Regions from separate parts of the Enterococcus sp. DIV0210g genome, predicted to be linked through region 2. Evidence: predicted binding sites of a transcription regulator. Region 2 holds the regulator's gene; each other region holds the start of a gene.
The links. Region 2 encodes LexA, which represses DNA repair genes until DNA is damaged. Its sites were predicted from a motif close to CNAACANNTGTTNG; they were not measured.
Positions count from the first base shown of each region.

Region 1: IGI64_RS12540 (Y-family DNA polymerase) is a predicted target of LexA. The motif match lies at 1,166-1,179, and genes of this name have one in related genera.
Region 3: IGI64_RS00770 (Y-family DNA polymerase) is a predicted target of LexA. The motif match lies at 1,007-1,020, and genes of this name have one in related genera.

Region 1 covers NZ_CP187904.1:16,241-18,518, reverse strand. Annotated here, with positions in the region: partial or broken gene IGI64_RS12550 (C39 family peptidase) at 1-421, shown strand, start outside; gene IGI64_RS12545 (hypothetical protein) at 568-903, shown strand; gene IGI64_RS12540 (Y-family DNA polymerase) at 1,209-2,278, shown strand, end outside.
Region 2 covers NZ_CP187903.1:1,202,268-1,204,545, reverse strand. Annotated here, with positions in the region: gene tkt (transketolase) at 1-250, opposite strand, end outside; gene IGI64_RS05885 (DUF896 family protein) at 360-599, opposite strand; gene lexA (transcriptional repressor LexA) at 746-1,369, shown strand; gene IGI64_RS05875 (hypothetical protein) at 1,516-1,734, shown strand; gene IGI64_RS05870 (adenine phosphoribosyltransferase) at 2,013-2,278, opposite strand, start outside.
Region 3 covers NZ_CP187903.1:144,436-146,713, reverse strand. Annotated here, with positions in the region: gene IGI64_RS00775 (hypothetical protein) at 1-845, shown strand, start outside; gene IGI64_RS00770 (Y-family DNA polymerase) at 1,045-2,278, shown strand, end outside.

The DNA.
Region 1 (2,278 bases), on a different replicon from region 2:
GTTTTTAAACACGATTCCTAAATCTCCCAACGGTAATCCTAATAACGGATTTGTTGGTAGTCTGTTCGTTGAAAATTCATGGACTTACTCAGCTATCTATCCTGCTCCATTAACAGCTTGGGGGCAAAAATATGGAAATGTACAGAATATTTCAGGTAGTTCTATGAATACATTACTTAATGAAGTGAAGAACGGAAATCCAGTGGTTGCATGGGTAACTATCAATTTTCAGCCAATCCGTTGGGGAAATTGGAGCTTTGGCGTAGCAGCTAATAATAATCACGCAGTGACACTTGATGGATACAATAAAGGAAGTAACCAGGTACATGTATCTGATCCAATTAGTGGTTCTTATTGGATGAATCGAGCAACATTTGAAAATATTTACAACGCACGAAAATATGCAGTTGTAGTTAGATAGTAAACTATTCTAGAACGGTAAAAAAATTTTTATAAATAACTAACGCAACGATTATGTATTTAAAACCGTCTTTTATGATTGTTTTATTCTATAAACTGTCCGATATCATATAATTATCAAAAATAAAACAACACGGAGAGGTTAGCTTGTTTAGAAAAAAACAACCAGATATGCTAATTAAGAATTATGGTCATGATGAGATACAAGGACACAAAACTCTATCAAAAAAGGTTGTATCACTAGACCTTTTTGGTCCGTTATCAGATACAGTACATGAGGTAGAACTAAAGGAAGATGAGAATGGTGTTCAATATTTAGTTTTTACCTATATTACAGGTAAAGCTGTGATGAATTGGCGCTATGGAGATTACGTCAAAGCTAATGAAAAAATCGACATAGGAAGTAAGCCAATCTATTTTTATGCGGAATCAAGAGAAAAACAACCAGTGTTGATATCTATGGACTATAGATTAAAAGGCTAAATACGATTCAAGAAAAAATGTGGTAATTAATTTGCATTGTATGCTTTAAGATCATTTGTTAATATTAAGGAACGGAACTCCAAAAAATCCGTACTCTAATTTGCAGTCTCTCACTCATTTAGAGTGAGAGTTTTTATTAGATTTTCAAATTATTTAATAAAGTGATACAATGAGTTAATCATACAAATCAAAAGAAGAAGCAGGGTGATAGATTACCTATGCTTCTTTTTTTGTATGTTTAACTATTTCTTCTTTACAATACCGAACATACGTTTGTATAATGTAAAAAAGAAGGGGTGTTATTCATGCTTGATTATTCGAAAGAGCCAGTAAATGATTACTTTTTAATCGATATGAAAAGCTTTTACTCAAGCGTTGAGTGTATAGAAAGGAACTTAGATCCTTTGACGACTGAATTAGTTGTCATGAGTCAAGCGGATAATACAGGATCAGGGTTGATTTTAGCTTCTTCACCAGCTGCAAAGAAGAAGTACGGTATTTCTAATGTCAGTCGGCCACGTGATCTACCTTATCCTTTGCCTAAAGAATTACACATTGTTCCGCCAAGGATGAACTTATATATAAAGAAAAATATGGAAGTAAACAGTATTTTTCGGCAATACGTCGCAGACGAAGATCTATTGATCTATTCGATCGATGAATCCATTTTAAAAGTGACTCGATCAATGAATCTTTTTACGACTGAAGGGACACGAAGTCAACGCAGAAAGAAGTTGGCTCAAATGATCCAGGAACATATTAAAGACGAGCTAGGATTGATTGCTACAGTAGGTGTCGGAGATAATCCCTTATTAGCTAAACTTGCTTTAGACAATGAAGCAAAACATAATGATGGATTCATTGCCGATTGGACGTACGAAAACGTTCCTGAAAAAGTATGGAATATTCCTAAACTGACAGACTTTTGGGGCATTGGCTCTCGAATGAAAAAAAGACTCAACCAAATGGGTATCATGAGGATTAAAGACTTAGCTAATTGGAATCCATACACTATTAAGAGCCGTTTAGGTGTGATTGGCTTACAGCTGTACTTCCATGCTAATGGGATCGATCGAACAGATATAGCGATCCCACCAGAACCAACCAAAGAGAAATCCTATGGTAATTCACAAGTGTTACCACGAGATTATACCAGGAGAAATGAAATCGAACTGGTCGTAAAAGAAATGGCGGAACAAGTAGCCATTCGTATCAGACAGCATAATTGTAAAACAGGATGTGTCCATTTAAACATTGGTACATCGATCTTAGAAACGAGACCAGGGTTCTCACACCAGATGAAGATCCCTATCACAGACAATACAAAGGAATTGCAGAATTATTGTCTTTTCTTGTTTGATAAGTATTATGAAGG
Region 2 (2,278 bases):
GGTAGCCTGACAAATGCAGCAAGCTGTAAAGCAATGCTGATCCATGGCCGGCAGATAATACGAAACGATCGCGGTCAGCCCAGTTTCTTGAAGTTTTTGGATTTACTTTTAGATGTTTCGTCCATAAAGCATAAGCCATCGGAGCTGCGCCCATTGGCAATCCTGGATGTCCAGAGTTTGCTTTTTGTACTGCCTCGATACTCAATGTACGAAGCGTGTTCACACCTAGTTGATCAATCTTGTCGAACAAAATAACCCCTCCATTTTAGGTTTTTTTTACTTTTATTAACCTCATTCTTATTCTAACGGATATAGGAATGGAAATCAATCTTTTTTAGTATTTTTTACCTAAAAAGAAACTATCTGCCATGCAGCCCTTTTTCTTTTTGGATTTGCTTCAATTTTTCTGGTGTGACATCTGTACCTTCAGGATCAACAACTTTTATTCCTTCGATATGATGACGCATCCCTGCACGAAAAGCCTTAAGGTATTCTTCTCGTAATTCTTTTTGCTCTTCTTCTTCTTCACTTGTCAGCTTGCCAGCTTTCTTTTTGCGGCCAAGTACGCTGATACGTGCTAATTTTTCGGGTGATAACATTACAACCCCTCCTTTTGTTCCTCTACATATTATATAAAAATGACAAAAAAAACAACTAGTTCTGTTCAATAAAATGCGAACATTTGTTTGAAACTGCTACTTTTCTATGGTAAACTTGGGATATCAAGCGAAAGAAGGTGTACCATGTGGCCCGACAAACAGAAACAAGACAAATCGAAGTGCTGAAATATATCCACGAACAGGTAGCACAAAAAGGGTATCCGCCTACAGTCAGAGAAATTGGTGAGGCAGTTCACCTTTCTTCTACTTCGACCGTCCATGGTCATTTGGCCAGATTAGAAAAAAAAGGGTTGATCCAACGCGACCCAACGAAACCAAGAGCAATCGAATTGACCACTGCTGGTCTTGACAAAATCGGTATCCAACCAACAACGATCCCTATGTTAGGAGTCGTTACTGCTGGCGAACCGATCTTAGCCGTTGAAGAAGCGTCAGACTTCTTCCCTATCCCGCCGAATCTTTCTTCTGAAGATGGTACATTATTCATGTTGACGATCCGCGGGGAAAGTATGATCAATGCCGGTATTTTGGATGGGGACCATGTGATCGTCCGCAAACAAGAAAGTGCCAATAATGGCGACATCGTGATTGCTATGACAGCAGAAGACGAAGCAACATGTAAGAGATTCTACAAAGAAGAAGATCACTTCCGTTTACAACCCGAAAATGATTTGCTGGACCCTATTATTTTAGATGAAGTGTCTATTTTGGGGCTTGTTGTAGGTTTATATAGAAGTCATATTTTTTAAAAAAAAATACGGTGAAACCCTTGAGAGATTTGGACGATCGATGATTGTTCAAATCTTTTTTCGTATTTCCTCTTTACAAACCGAACAAACATTCGTATACTGTTTATACAAACGTTTGTTCGTATAAATGAATGAGGTGATTATCGATGAAAGCAATGAGACGTTTTGGATTTATATTGTTGGTTTTATTCTTAGGTATTTTGATTGGTAATTTTGGTATTCAAACAGCACTTTTAGTTTTCGCGCCTTTGTTCACTTTATGGTTTATGTTATGGGATGAAAAGAAATATCGCCAAATCGAACGGCGAAAGAACAATGAAGAATCTTTTTACAACGAACCTTACTACAGATCCAGGCAATCCTGATAAAAAAGCATAGTTTTTTCATCAGGGAGATCTGCTGTCCTCTTCTTTGCTGGATACCAACTCCCCAGAAAGAAGCAACGGATGATACTGTTCTCATTTCAACCATGTGGATGTTTCCCGCCTATTGATTTTTTGTACCAAGATCCAGCTTGTTCCCCCCTAATGAGCAACGCTGATCTTTTACCTGTGATGAAAGAATCTGTTCATCACAAAAAGAACCTGAAACGTAATAATGTTCCAGGTTCTTTTTCTATCTTCTAAACACTATCTTCTGATTTCTAGTAATCCATCAATGCGATGATGTCATAACCGTCGATTTTATCGCGACCGTGTAAATCATTTAATTCAATCAAGAAAGCACAACCTACGACGATACCGCCTAATTTTTCGATCAATTCGATAGTTGCTTTGATCGTACCGCCTGTTGCCAATAAATCATCGCAGATCAAAACGCGTTGACCAGGCGTGATTGCATCTTTATGAAGAGTCAATGTATCTGTACCATATTCCAGATCATACGTCACTTCAATGGTTTCGCGAGGCA
Region 3 (2,278 bases), 1.1 Mb from region 2:
TTTTAGGAGCGGCAGCGCTATTCCTAGCTGGAGCAGCTTATACTGTTCTAACAATACACAAAGAAAAAGAAGAAGCATCACGCCCATCTACATATACATACACGAAAAAAAGCGAAACTGAAGAAAAGAACAGCGAGATAACTGTTACACCTGTATCTGTCGATAACGAAATCACGACAAAACAAGAAGCTGTTTACCGCATGATCAACGCCATTGACTACTATCACAGTATCGATGTTCAATTTACTTATGTAGTAAAAACAGGCGAATCAGCTAAGTCCATTCATCTTTCTGCGGTAAACATGCCAGATAACCACTTAACGCAAATCGAGACAAATACCGATGAATCAGGTCAAGATATCGTACTTTACGAAAACGGATCGATCTATTCAGAAAAGTACAGTCAAATAAACCATAACCCTAGTCAAATGCATCAATCTAAATCAGCGAGTGACCCGGAAAACAGTCAGGCTATGACTTTAGCGGAAAGTGTCACTGTTGAAGCAGATGGCACAAAATCCTATAACGCACGGCAAGATTTAAATCATTTCACCACTGCAAAAATCGTAGCTTTGCCGTCTGAACTTGCACTTAGAATTTTAGAAGATTCCTCACTTTATGAACTGACCGGCACTGAACTGATTTGCGGACGTAACACCATTGTTATAGAAGGTACTTTTTCTGGTGACAATCAGACAATCTATCAAGGCGACCATTTCAAATTGAATGTGGATGCTAAAACAGGTGTGTTATTAGGTATGAGCGTGACTCAAAATGAACAAGAAAAAGAGTATGTCAAAGTGGAATCTGTGGCATTTGATCAAGTACCGGCTGCATTTCAATAAAAAAACCAACCAGCTATTCAAGGTATGAGAAATAGCTGGCTGTTTTTTTTCGTTAGTTCTTTTTTTATAAAAATCATAGAATCCAGCTGCTCGATACCTTAAAAAAATCAATCCATTATTTTTTTCTTTGGACTTCCTTTTGTTTTTATTGACACGAAACGCGAACATATGTTCTAATTGGTATGTCGAGGTGAATGTTATGTTAGAAAATCAAAATCCTATCTTTGATTATCATAAAGAACCTAGCAGGGACATCCTATGTATTGACTGCAAGTCTTTTTATGCTTCAGTAGAATGCGTGGAACGCGGCTTGAACCCTTTGAAAGCTAAATTAGTCGTTATGTCCTATCCATCAGATAATTCAAATGAACGCGGCAGCGGCCTGATTTTAGCTTCAAGCCCTGCAGCAAAAAAAGCGTACGGTATCTCCAATATCAGCCGCGCACGTGATCTTCCTTTCCCCTACCCGCCTGATCTTGTGATTGCACCGCCAAGAATGGCTTATTATATGCAAAAAAACATGGAGATCAACAACATCTATAGAAAATACGCAGATGAAGCAAATCACCATGTGTATTCTGTAGATGAGAGTTTTCTTGATGTAACAGAAGGCTTGAACCTTTTTAATGTAAAAACAGCATATGAATTGGCTAAATTAGTGCAAACGGACGTTTATAGACAAACAGGAATCTATACAACGATCGGGATCGGCGATAATCCTTTACTTGCGAAGCTGGCCTTAGATAATGCTGCAAAACATTCACCCGATATGAAAGCAGAATGGCGCTACGAAAATGTCCCAGAAACCGTTTGGAAGATCCCGACAATCACAGATTTTTGGGGAATCGGAAGACGAACAGCCAAACGCCTGCAGCATTTGGGTATTTTTTCTGTCTATGATCTAGCACATTCAGATTACTATAAGCTAAAAGAAGAAATGGGCATTCTAGGAACCCAATTATATGCACATTCTTGGGGCATCGACCGCTCTTTCTTAGGTCAAAAATACAAACCGAAATCAAAGAGTATCGGCAACAGCCAAATATTGAATCGAGATTACTATAAAAAAGAGGAAATTGAAGTCGTTATTAAGGAAATGGCCGATCAAGTCGCTACTCGTTTGCGGCGGTCTGGTGCAAAGACTTCTATCATCAGCCTTTGGATTGGTTTCTCGATTGGCTACGTCGATCAAGAAGGCAAATCGAACTTCCATCAGCAAATGAAAGTTGATCCGACAAACCAGAGTAAAGAAATCGCTCATCATCTTTTGCGCATTTTCCATGAAAAATACACAGATCAAGTAGTCCGAAATATTGCCGTCAATTGTTCTGATTTAGTTTATGGACATTCACTGCAGCTGAATCTTTTTGATGATCCTGAACAACAAGTTTCCGAAGCAAAAGTCGACTATATCGTTGATACAATCCGAGAAA